Regions from separate parts of the Vibrio atlanticus genome, predicted to be linked through region 2. Evidence: predicted binding sites of a transcription regulator. Region 2 holds the regulator's gene; each other region holds the start of a gene.
What was found. The regulator CRP, encoded in region 2, controls carbon source genes, mostly activating them, when cyclic AMP is high. The targets are predictions, from matches to a motif close to TGTGANNNNNNTCACA.
Positions count from the first base shown of each region.

Region 1 (3,201 bases), 360 kb from region 2:
TCGGGCACTTACGACCAAGGTATGAAGATGAACCATGTTCGTACTGGTAAGAACGTGAGTATCTCAGATGCAGTAACCTTCATGGCGGGTGACCGTGCTCGTGCTGAAAAAGCATACGCGGGTGACATCATTGGTCTGCATAACCACGGCACAATCCAGATTGGCGATACCTTTACTCAAGGCGAAAGCTTGAAGTTTGCTGGTATTCCTAACTTTGCGCCTGAGCTATTCCGTCGTATTCGTCTGCGCGATCCATTAAAGCAGAAGCAACTTCTAAAAGGCTTGGTTCAGCTTTCTGAAGAGGGCGCGGTTCAAGTATTCCGTCCTTTGCAAAATAACGATCTGATCGTTGGTGCAGTTGGTGTACTTCAGTTTGATGTGGTTGTAGCGCGCTTGAAAGCGGAATACAACGTTGAAGCGATTTACGAAGGTGTGAACGTTGCAACTGCACGTTGGGTTGAATGTGATGACGCTAAGAAACTAGAAGAGTTCAAACGTAAGAGCCAAGCTAACCTAGCGTTAGATGGTGGTGATAACCTGTCTTATATTGCACCGACTATGGTGAATTTGAACCTAGCTTCTGAACGTTTCCCAGAAGTTCAATTCCGAGCGACGCGCGAGCACTAATCACTCTGTGCTCTATTCGAGTTAAACAAAAACGTCTATTGTTCTGCAATAGGCGTTTTTTTATTCGTGTCATTTGAGGTTAGAGGCTTAAGGTAAGTATGTTCAGTTGGATAAAAGCTTGGATTAAGAAATACGACAAGTGGTGCGAAGAGCTTGGCTTAACGCCTGAAAATAAGCGCAGCTGTGTGGCTTATCGCCGTGATCCTCAAGGAAAACAAACAGAGAGCAGGGAAGATGACATCGAAAATAAGTGACTTTCCGCTGTTTGACACCCATTGCCATGCGGACTTTGACATCTTTGAGCAAGGTTTTTCACTTGATAAAGGTATTGAAGGTTACGTTAAAGAGGCGAAACAGGCGCAAGTCGAGAAGTTGATCATCCCTTCTATTGGCCAAAGTAACTGGAGGAAGCTTGATGAAATCGCTCAATCTTACCCTAATGTTTACTACGCTTTAGGTTTCCATCCTTATTTTTTAGAGCAAGCCAATGACGAGCAATTCTCAGAGCTTCACCGATTACTCTCATCAAAACACAGTCAATGCGTTGCGATAGGAGAGTGTGGTCTCGACTTTTTTGTCGATGTTGCACGGGAGAAACAAGAGCGTTTTTTCATCCAACAAATAGAGCTAGCTAAGGCGTTTAAGCTGCCTTTAATCATCCATGAAAGGAAGTCTTTTAACCGACTTATTGAGCTAATAAAGCAGTATAAATTTACTTTGGGTGGTGTGATTCATGGATTTTCAGGGAGCGAACAGCAGGCTTTGGCGTGGATTCGGCTTGGTTTCTATATTGGCGTCGGTGGAACGATTACTTACCCAAGAGCACAAAAAACACGCACCACTATCTCAAAACTGCCTCTTGAATGCCTGGTATTAGAAACGGATGCCCCGGATATGCCCATGCATGGAAAACAAGGAAATGTTAATCATTCCAAGTATTTAGTTACGATCTTAAATGAACTATTTTTGCTTAGAAAAGAACCGAAGCAATCGGTTGCAGCGCAAATTTGGCAAAATAGCCATCGCGCATTCGGTATATGTGAATAAAATCGAAGGTTTTTGTTTATCGTTTGCGTAAATTGCACTTGGCTTGTGATTTGGCTCACATTTACGTGTGAATGGTACATGAATCTTCTACGAAAGTGTGAGGACGGCATTACTTTATTAGTGGTCGCATGAGTATAATTGCCTCCGCTTTATAGCCCCATTTTGTAACACGCCAATAAATAACTAATAAGGAAGTCATAAACTATGAGCCTGTTTATGAGCCTCGTCGGAATGGTTGCACTGATTGCAATCGCAGTACTACTATCCGACAACCGCAAAGCAATTAATCTAAGAACAGTGGGTGGCGCTTTCGCTATCCAATTCGCACTTGGTGCATTCGTACTTTACATCCCTTGGGGTCGTGATCTACTTGCAGGTTTCTCTGCTGGTGTAGCAAACGTGATCGACTACGGTAAAGATGGTACTGGCTTCCTATTTGGTAGCCTTGTTAACTTCTCAGTTGACGGTATCGGATTCATCTTTGCATTCCAAGTTCTACCAACACTAATCTTCTTCTCTGCTCTTATCTCTGTACTTTACTACATTGGTGCGATGCAAGTTGTAATCAAGGTTCTTGGTGGTGGTCTTCAGAAAGCTCTAGGTACTTCTCGCGCCGAGTCTATGTCTGCAGCTGCAAACATCTTCGTTGGTCAAACGGAAGCGCCTCTAGTTGTTCGTCCATTTGTTCCTAAAATGACTAACTCTGAACTATTCGCAGTAATGTGTGGTGGTTTAGCGTCTGTTGCTGGTGGTGTACTAGCGGGTTACGCATCTATGGGTGTACCTCTAGAGTACCTAGTAGCAGCGTCATTCATGGCAGCACCTGGTGGTCTACTATTCGCTAAAATCATCAAGCCTGAAACTGATGAAGTTGACGAGAACCTAGGTTCAGACATCGACGGTGGCGACGACAAGCCTGCTAACGTTATCGATGCAGCTGCTGGCGGTGCGTCAGTTGGTCTACAACTAGCACTTAACGTTGGTGCAATGCTACTAGCATTCATCGGTCTAATCGCTCTTATCAACGGTATCCTAGGTGGCATCGGTGGTTGGTTCGGTATGGAAAACCTAACTCTAGAACTTCTTCTAGGTTGGATCTTCGCACCGTTAGCATTCATCATTGGTGTTCCATGGGAAGAAGCAACTATTGCTGGTTCTTTCATTGGTCAGAAGACAGTTGTTAACGAATTCGTTGCATACCTAAACTTCGTACCATACATCGGTGAAAACGCTCAAATCGTTGAAGCGACTGGTCAAGTAATGTCTGTTAAGACTCAAGCAATTATCTCGTTCGCTCTATGTGGTTTCGCAAACCTTTCTTCAATTGCGATTCTTCTAGGTGGTCTAGGTGGTATTGCTCCAAACCGTCGTCACGACATCGCACGTATGGGTGTTAAAGCGGTTGTAGCTGGTACTCTATCTAACCTGATGGCAGCAACAATTGCTGGCTTCTTCCTGTCTTTCTAATCAGTTAGAAATCGATATATAGACGCCATAATAATATCGCCCCGTAGCAAGAAATTGCTG
Region 1 is NZ_AP025460.1:2,758,966-2,762,166, reverse strand. It holds gene prfC (peptide chain release factor 3) at 1-627, shown strand, start outside; gene OCV30_RS12295 (DUF5363 family protein) at 726-881, shown strand; gene OCV30_RS12290 (TatD family hydrolase) at 862-1,674, shown strand; gene OCV30_RS12285 (NupC/NupG family nucleoside CNT transporter) at 1,879-3,141, shown strand.
Region 1: OCV30_RS12285 (NupC/NupG family nucleoside CNT transporter) is a predicted target of CRP. The motif match lies at 1,719-1,734, and genes of this name have one in related genera.

Region 2 (3,201 bases):
CTTCCGAAAAATGTTCAATATGATGGACGTGAAGGCAGCTTGGGTTGAAGGGGATAGTTTCCATCGCTTCACTCGACCAGAGATGGATGTCGAGATCCGTAAGGCGCGCGAGCAAGGTAAGCACATCAGCTACTTTGGTCCACAAGCTAACGATTTTGGTGCATTAGAAGATTTCTTCCGTCAATACGGCAATGAAGGCACGGGAAAAGTCCGTAGCTATCTGCATACCTTCGATGAAGCCGTGCCTTACAATCAAATGCCCGGCACCTTTACGCCATGGCAAGAGATCCCTGAAAACTCGGATGTGATGTTCTACGAAGGTCTTCACGGTGGCGTAGTCGATGGTGACATCAATGTTTCTCAACACGTCGATCTGCTTATCGGCATGGTACCTATCGTAAACTTGGAGTGGATCCAGAAATTCGTTCGTGACACACGCGATCGTGGTCACTCTCGCGAAGCGGTGATGGATTCTATTGTTCGCTCAATGGATGATTACCTTAACTACATTACCCCGCAGTTTTCGCGAACTCATATCAACTTTCAGCGTGTCCCTACCGTAGATACATCAAATCCACTGAATGCAAAAGGGATCCCAAGTTTAGACGAAAGCTTCGTGGTTATACGTTTGCGCGGCATCAAAAACGTCGATTTTCCTTACTTGTTGGCTATGATTGATGGCTCATTTATGTCACGTCATAACACACTTGTGGTGCCAGGAGGCAAGATGAGTTTTGCTATGGAGCTCATTGTAAGGCCGATCCTGCAACAACTTATAGAAACCGGTAAAATAGGCTAACAAAACAACATTCTGGTTGATTACTTTTCATACCGTGATCATGTGCACAATTTTGCGTAAAAAATCGTAGCTTGGTCACGATTAAAATCAAGAAATAGTACCTGAAAAAGGATACTATTCTTAAACGAAACACAAGATAGCTTGCAGCACTCAACGAGTGCTCTTATCCTAGCTACGTCAATTCAGGCTTAGCTAAAATATGGAAAGCGGCAAGCATACCCTGCAGAGGAAGTAAGATATTATGGTTCTAGGTAAACCCCAAACCGATCCAACATTAGAGTGGTTCCTTTCACACTGTCATATTCATAAGTACCCTTCAAAAAGTACTTTGATTCATGCTGGTGAAAAGGCAGAAACCTTGTACTACATTGTTAAAGGTTCTGTGGCAGTTCTTATCAAAGACGAAGAAGGTAAGGAAATGATTCTTTCTTACCTAAACCAAGGCGACTTCATCGGTGAGCTTGGCTTGTTCGAAGAAGACCAAGAGCGTACTGCATGGGTTCGTGCAAAATCTCCTTGTGAAGTGGCTGAGATTTCTTTCAAGAAATTCCGTCAACTTATCCAAGTGAACCCAGATATTCTAATGCGTCTTTCATCGCAAATGGCAAACCGTCTACAAGTAACTAGCCAAAAGGTTGGTGACTTAGCGTTCCTTGACGTAACAGGTCGTATCGCTCAAACGCTACTAAACCTAGCAAAACAGCCAGATGCAATGACTCACCCTGACGGCATGCAAATCAAGATCACTCGTCAAGAGATTGGCCAGATTGTTGGTTGTTCTCGTGAGACCGTAGGTCGTATCTTGAAGATGCTAGAAGAGCAGAACCTAATTTCTGCACACGGTAAGACTATCGTGGTATACGGCACTCGTTAATCTCGATTAACTGAGCCAAAAATTTGAAAGCCACCAAATGCGAATTTGGTGGCTTTTTTGTTTTCTAAATATCTAGAGAACAGATGCGGGAAGCAAAGTTAGAAATCGGACTTCACTATTCTAAAGTATCTCGAAGCGAAGCGTACCCGCACCTCTAGGGCAAAGCCCGTGCTCGTATCTTTCTTTAACCGTTGGTGCTTTCAAAGATCTTGTCAGCTGATGCCGCGACAAATCCGGTATAAAGCTCACCATTGGCAATCGCATAACGCTTAGCGAACTCATAGAAGCCGCCAGGAATCATCTCATTGCCTTCAACAAATGAAACTGGGACTTTATCTGCCATTGTTGATGATTGCTCTAATAAGACCTCTGGAGAGCCTTTCACCTCGCCGCCAGATACATTGATAGTGAATCCCGACTCATTCAGATAGTCATTCACGGCCTGCACTTCATCGAACTTATTTAACTGGTTCACACTCACCGTAAAGTGGTTTGCACCGTAACCATGAGCGGCTAGCCAAGAAGCGTACTCACTCTCTTTTGCTAGCACTTGGAAATCTGCGAAGCTCAAATCCCAAAGACGACCACCAAACAAGAATTCATGACCTTGCAGTTTGCTAGCATCCACTTGCTCAACCAACTTAGCAACGATCTGTTGCAGGTCACTTGAACACTCTTCGACCTTCAACTCACTAATGAACACTTTTGGTTGGTTTGGATCTGGGTGCTCGTAGTGCTTAGCCACTAGCTTCTTGCTCTCAAATAAGTAATCGCCACACGCCTTGTAACCTAACTCAAGGAAAGGTTTAGCCAGTGTTTCAATACCTAGCGGTGCAACATTGAAAGTACGCAGTGCAATGTGATCGTTAATCAGGGCTTCGTCTTCTTTCAGCAAGTGATGTACTTTCTCAGCCGATGGACAAAGCCTGTGAATGTAATCGTCCCATAGTGATTTAAAGAGTAGATCGGGCGTCATGGTGACTCCTTGTCAGAGGTTCTAGCAAGCTAGTAATTTGGATTAGAAAGGGAGAGGCTGGACATAGAGTCAGCAGCCATCAGCCTGTGACATACTTGTTCTATTATTATCTACCGCCCAATCGAGGTGTCGGACGTGGGTGAAAAGAGGAAGCGATAACACCGCTTCCTTATTACACAATCAATCAATGAATCTGTTACTCATGAACCTAGAGCTCATAAGCTTATGATTCATCAAGTTAAAGCTTAAGAACCAAAACTACAGCTCAATACCTGGGCTAAACGTAGCTGGCAGTTGAGTTTCACCACCTTCCATTGACGCCATTGGGTAAGCACAGTAGTCAGCCGCGTAGTAAGCACTTGGGCGTAGGTTGCCTGAAGCACCCGGGCCACCAAATGGTGCATCACCACTTGCGCCTGTTAGCTGGCGGTTACGGTTAACAATACCCGCACGGATATGGTCAACGAAGTATTCCCACTCCGAATCGTCGGTTGAAACTAGGCCAGCAGACAAACCAAAGCGCGTGTCATTAGCCAGTTCAACTGCTTGCTC
Region 2 is NZ_AP025460.1:3,118,809-3,122,009, forward strand. It holds gene OCV30_RS14115 (phosphoribulokinase) at 1-799, shown strand, start outside; gene crp (cAMP-activated global transcriptional regulator CRP) at 1,041-1,673, shown strand; gene OCV30_RS14125 (DUF1338 domain-containing protein) at 1,858-2,649, opposite strand; gene astD (succinylglutamate-semialdehyde dehydrogenase) at 2,908-3,201, opposite strand, start outside.

Region 3 (3,201 bases), on a different replicon from region 2:
CATTACGTGATTGACTTCACCAACAACAGACGTGGCGACAATTCGGCTACGATAAACGGTGGTGTTCAGCTGACTTAGCGAAAGCTCTGCCAATTCTAAGGCTTTTTCAGGTTCATTACTGTTAATCGCAACTTGCGCGCGTAGGGCGTTGTATTGCCCTTGTTGTTGAGTGTCGAGTTCAATATTTCGAGCTTGATATTGTGTTTCAGCCTCTTCCAATAATGTCCCTACTTGTTCGTAGCGGTGCTGACTTTGTGCTAGCCAAGCTCGTAACATGGACAGTTTAGGGTCGCTGTAAAGTTGATCCGTAGTCAGTTGCTTGATCGCCATCTCTAACGAGGAAAGCTCGCCTTGGTTGAACATCGGCCAACCGTGGTCTGTCAGTATTTGAATGATCAGTTCTGGGTCTTCAGCGCGCTGTGCATGGCGTAGTGCTTGGTGTGGTGTGTCTTGTTTAATCCACGCCTTCGCGGCACTTCGGTGCAACTCTGCTTCTTGTTGAGGGATTCGAGCTTGACGCTCATGTGCCAAAAATTCACCAAACAGGTTATGGAAACGATACCAGTTCTTTTCGCCTTCAAGCGGGTAGATGAATAAACCGAATCGATTTAATGATTCGATCATACCCAGTGCGTCTTCACGCTGCGTTAGCGCACAAACCAGTTCGTCGTTGAAGTGGTCAAGCACTGAACACTGCATCAAGAACTGTCGAGTTTCTTTGTCTAACAGGTCGAAAACCTCTTCAACCAAGTAGTCCCAAAGATGGGCTTGATTAAAGTGGGAGAAGGACTCAGCAGACTGCGCCAGCGTGCGTTTTTGATGTTGGGCTTGCAGCGCAATAAGTTGAAGTGCAGAAGGCCAACCCTCTACATATGTACAAATACTGTCTGCCGTTGTGTCATCAATACCATCGGCAACACGCTGATTAAAAAAGCGCGTCGTCTCTTCGGTATCAAAAGCCAGCGAGTCATTACCTAATTCGATCATTAAGTCTCGAACGCGAAGGTTTGCCGTACCTAGGGGGGGGGTACCACGACTGGTTACAACTAGCGTGAGATTGTCGGGCATGTGTTTGAGGAAAAAGCGCATTGCTTCTTGAATGTCATCATTGTTGACTAAATGGTAGTCGTCTAAAACAAGAAAACATTCATGATGATAGTCCGACATCTCGGCGAATACTTCGCTCAATAAAGAATGCAGCGATGAAAACTGTCGTTTCTCTGCCAGTTTTTGGGCATTGGGACAGGAATTTTGAGTCGCTTTATTGAGTGATTGGAGTAGGTAGTTGATAAAACGGAAGGCATCGTTGTCACTATCATCGATGCTGTACCAACCCACATTCGGCTTATCTAACAGCCACTGTGCAGCCATGGTGGTCTTGCCATAGCCCGCAGGAGAACGGAACAATACAAGCTTATAGCAATCTGCGTTCTGGAGCAGATCGAGAACCCTAGGTCGTAGGATTGCATTATGTAAGCGGCCGGGACGAGTCAGTTTCGAAGGGATCCACATGTCGAAGTTTTTCACCTATTCCGTGGCGTATGTTTTGGGGATTCTAAAACCGTAAAAGAGTTGCCCAATCACATCTGCCTAATTACTTAAGTCTGTGCTTATGTTACGTGAAGAAAAATGGCACCGACTATGATTCTCCTCAGAAACCTTGCGGTCTTGCATGTTTTTGGCTTTCTACGCCCTTAATTTGAGACTTTGCTCACGTTGCGTGGTGGTTTGTGAATGTGACTTTGTTCAGTCTTACACTGAGATTTATGCAAAAGATGAGATATGGAAAATAATTTCGTGATCTCAAACTCAGATTTGCTAATCAGTTTATTCCGGTTAAATAAAACTCACATCAATTAACGTTAAGTTATCGAACGGGAGCTTGTGATCTTAGTCACTCCAACTTTTTGTTCGAAGTTAGAACATGAGAGTCAGATCACTAACCTTACATCGGTACGCCCCCTACGCCCTCTCATCTACTCCTAGTTAGTCGTATTAACGGGAGGATGTTTAGTTAATGGTGACCATGCACGATATGTCACAGATGAATTAGAACTATTAAAAGCGAGATTTCTGAAATGAAACCAACTCAGCAAAAAACTTTCGATAAAGTGTCGTTCCAAGAAAGCGTTAAAAAGCATTTATCTGCAACTTACGCAACAACGATTGAAACAGCAGATAGCCGCGCATGGTACCTAGCAATGGGGCGTGCGCTAGCAGAATTGACAACATTTGATCTGCTAGAAACTGAAAATGATGAAAAAATCAAAAACGCGAAGAGCGTTAACTACCTTTCATTAGAGTTTTTGATTGGTCGTCTAACAGGTAACAACCTGATCAGCATGGGTCTGTACGAACAGATTACTCATGCAATGGAAGAGCTAGGCCAAAACCTAACTGACCTTCTAGAAGAAGAACGCGACCCATCGCTAGGTAATGGTGGTCTTGGTCGTCTTGCTGCTTGTTTTATGGATTCTTGTGCTGCACAAGAGTACCCAACAGTAGGCTACGGTCTTCACTACGAATACGGCCTATTCAAACAGTCTTTCCAAGATGGTCGTCAACAAGAAGCACCAGACGCATGGCGCGGTGTTGAAGGTTACCCATGGGAAGTCGCTCGTCCAGAACTAGCACAACACATTGGTTTTTACGGTCATGTAGAAGTTGAATTCATCGACGGTAAAGAAGTTCGTACTTGGGTTCCAGGTATGGAAGTAAAAGCAATGCCTTGGGATCTACCAATCGTAGGTTACGAGTCAAACACGGTTTACCCATTGCGTCTTTGGGAATGTCAGGCAATTGCACCATTCTCACTAGCAAGCTTTAACAACGGTGATTACTTCGAAGCGCAACACTCGCTAATCGATGCAGGTAACATCACTAAAGTACTTTACCCGAACGACAACCACGAGAAAGGTAAGACACTGCGTCTAATGCAGCAGTACTTCCACTCAGCAGCGTCAGTTCGCGATATTCTACGCCGTCACGAAGCAGCAGGTTTCTCTCTAGAAGATCTGCCTAAGCAAGAAACGATTCAGCTTAACGATACGCACCCAACGATTGCGATTCCTGAGCTAATGCGCATCCTGATCGACGAGAAAGGTCTATCTTGGGATCAAGCATGGGAAATCAGTGCACATACGTTCGCTTACACGAACCACACACTACTTCCTGAAGCACTAGAGACTTGGTCTGAATCGC
Region 3 is NZ_AP025461.1:495,472-498,672, forward strand. It holds gene malT (HTH-type transcriptional regulator MalT) at 1-1,512, opposite strand, end outside; gene OCV30_RS17955 (glycogen/starch/alpha-glucan phosphorylase) at 2,079-3,201, shown strand, end outside.
Region 3: OCV30_RS17955 (glycogen/starch/alpha-glucan phosphorylase) is a predicted target of CRP. The motif match lies at 1,884-1,899, and genes of this name have one in related genera.

Region 4 (3,201 bases), 970 kb from region 2:
AGTGAGAAATTACTTCTAAATTGAGACGGTTTATAACGTACTGATCTTTTAGCCTATCTATGCTAGATAAAACCTCTATGCGTAATGGCTTTCTATGCGTAATGGGTTGTCAGCAATCTGTGGGTGAATTGAGTTCGTAGATAGAAACCACGAGGTTTGGTCTTTATTGGTTTTCCACTTGCACCGTAAGCTTCTGTTAACACTCGACTGTTGGCGGCTTTTGGTCGCAAATGCAGTGCTTCGCCGTGTCTTGCTGTTATCTGTTCAACATTACCTAACACGATCAGCTCCATGAGCTCTTCCCAATCCCTTTTTAAGATCTCGTCTTCCGCTTGGGTTGGTGTCCACAATAAAGGGGATCCTACATGCCTTTCTGCCAGTGGGATCTCTCTTTCTCCCTCTACCGGGATCCACAACACTTTAGACAGCTTGTTTCGAACGTGACTGGTTTCCCACGTTATGCCTTGCACGCCCATCAATGGCGCGACACAAACAAAGGTGGTTTCGAGTGGCTTCCCTGAATAACCAATCGGGATACTTTTTAGCTCGATCCCGAGCTTGGCAAAATCTTGTTCTGGTTTACTGCCAGCTGGCGCACCCAAGTGCCATTCCAATAGTTGTCCAACCCAGCCTTTATCTCGCTTTAGGTCGTTTGGTACAACCATATTGGCTTCATCGGCGAGCTTTTTGAAGGTCATTCCTGCAATAGCATATGCTCTGTCTAACAGCTCTTGTTGTGTTTGTGGTTCTGGTTTCATAATAAAAGGCATGATCAAAAAAATGATTTTACCAGAAGTTATCACCATATGACGAATGGTTAAGAAATGATCGCCTTGCTAGAAAAGGGATCAAACCCATGGTTATCCACAGGACATAAAGGTAATTAATTGAAATATTAATTTAGTGGATAAATAAACAGGGGTTTGCAGGGGATAAAATGCTTGCTAAATAGGGTTTGAAATGAATCTTTCACTTACTAGTGTGGATAAACATCGGAGTGGTTGATCTTTAACCATGGATGGTTTTTAAAAGATCTTTTTCTTTTTCCATGTTTTTAAAATTGATGGCTTTACTTTAATTGTTTGATTTTTAATTGTTTTTGTTGTCGTTTGGTGGTTTTTTGTTTTTGGTCCTGATAAATCTATGGATTAAAAAAAACGATTGCGGGTAATTCTTCACATAGTTATTCACAGAAAAGGTGAATAAATGTGGTCTATGTCTCACTCTTGTGTGGGTAACTAAGATTTGAGCAAAACTTATCCATATTCGTAGTTATTATTCATAAATATAGCGCTTGTCACGTCACTAAGTTTGCTCCGATTGGGGATATGTGGAAAAATCAGTGTAATTAAAAATTTAGATAGAGGTTGGCCAGTGATAGATGGCGATGGTTACCGATTAAATGTTGGTATTGTAATCTGTAACAACCATGGTCAGGTCTTCTGGGCTAAACGATACGGGCAACATTCATGGCAATTCCCTCAAGGGGGAATAGATGAAGGTGAAACTCCGGAACAGGCAATGTACCGCGAGTTGTATGAAGAGGTTGGCCTTACTAAAAAGGATGTAAAGATCGTCGCGACAAGTCGTCATTGGTTACGCTATAAGCTACCCAAACGACTGGTTCGGTGGGATTCTAAACCTGTCTGTATTGGACAAAAACAGAAGTGGTTTCTTTTACGCTTAGATTGCGATGAATCGCATATCAATATGCAGCGTGGAAGCACACCTGAGTTTGATGGTTGGCGTTGGGTGAGTTACTGGTACCCAGTTCGACAAGTTGTATCTTTCAAGCGAGATGTTTACCGTCGAGCGATGAAAGAATTCGCATCTTTAGCAATGCCGTTTAAAGAGCGAAAAACAAAAGGAAAGCGCAAATTGCGTAGAGGTTAAGCATGCTCAGCCAACTAAGGGAAATAGTTGAACACGTATCAAGAGTTGAAGATGTGTCGACGGCTCTTGATATTTTGGTTAAAGAGACATGCAGCGCGATGCAGACGGAATGTTGCACCGTGTATTTGGCAAATAATGATATGCAGCGTCTTGAGTTGATGGCAACTCAAGGCCTGATCTTCAAAGGCAATAGCATTCACATTGGTTTTGACGAAGGTTTGGTTGGCCTTGTTAAAAGAAGTGCTGAACCGATCAACCTTGCACAAGCGTCTGCTCACCCTGCTTATAAGTTTTTTCCAGAGCTTGGAGAAAAGGTTTATCACTCTTTTCTCGGCACTCCGATTATCTATCGCAAGCAAGTGCTTGGCGTATTAGTCATTCAACAGAAGTCCCCCCGTTTATTCAGTGAGATGGAAGAATCCTTCCTTGTTACACTCTCAGCACAGCTTGCGGTTATTGTGGCGCATGCCCAAACTCAAGGCCATTGGCTGTTAGAGCAACAGAAGCTACCTGCGACCAAAGGTATTGCAGCTTCATCGGGTGTGGCGATTGGTGACTTATGGTGGGACAACACTCAGCCTGAACTCACCGATGTTTACCCTGCTTCGACGCTCAATGTTGAAAGGGAGCATGAGCTGTTGGCAGTCGCTGTCGAAAATGCTCTCAATGATTTCAAGCGAATGCGAAAGCGTTTAGACAGTGAAATCAATAAAGACGCGTTGGCGATCTTTGATCTGTTTACTCACTTACTCAACGATCCCATGTTACGTAAGGATCTCAAGAGCCAAATTCAGAAAGGCGATAAAGCCGATTGGGCATTGAGACAGGTTGTTGAGAGTTACTCTAACCGTTTTGCTCGTATGTCAGATGTGTACCTTCGGGAGAGAGCGCAAGATGTCCGAGAGCTTGGTCAAAGACTGCTCTATTTCCTCCACAATTCTGAACATGAACTTCGTACGTTAGATAAACCGATTATTTTGGTGGTTCGTGAGTTAACGGCCTCTGTATTAGCGTCTATTCTGAAAGAAAAACTATTAGCGGTTATTTCCTTGGAAGGGGCGGCGAACTCGCACGCAGCGATTTTATCTCGAGCTTTGGGTATTCCTTCTGTTATGGGAGTTAACCTTAATCTTTCGCAAGCTAATGGTAAGCAAGCGATTGTTGACGGGTATAGCGGCGAGATCTTTATTGAGCCGACTAAAAACCTGCTCAAAGAGTATCGGGGGCTGATTCTAGAAGAGAGTGAGCTCTCCTCTATGGTCAATCGAGAACTGTACTTACCGGCAAAAACGAAAGACGACAAGCAAG
Region 4 is NZ_AP025460.1:616,093-619,293, forward strand. It holds gene mutH (DNA mismatch repair endonuclease MutH) at 93-758, opposite strand; gene rppH (RNA pyrophosphohydrolase) at 1,375-1,893, shown strand; gene ptsP (phosphoenolpyruvate--protein phosphotransferase) at 1,896-3,201, shown strand, end outside.
Region 4: rppH (RNA pyrophosphohydrolase) is a predicted target of CRP. The motif match lies at 1,208-1,223, and genes of this name have one in related genera.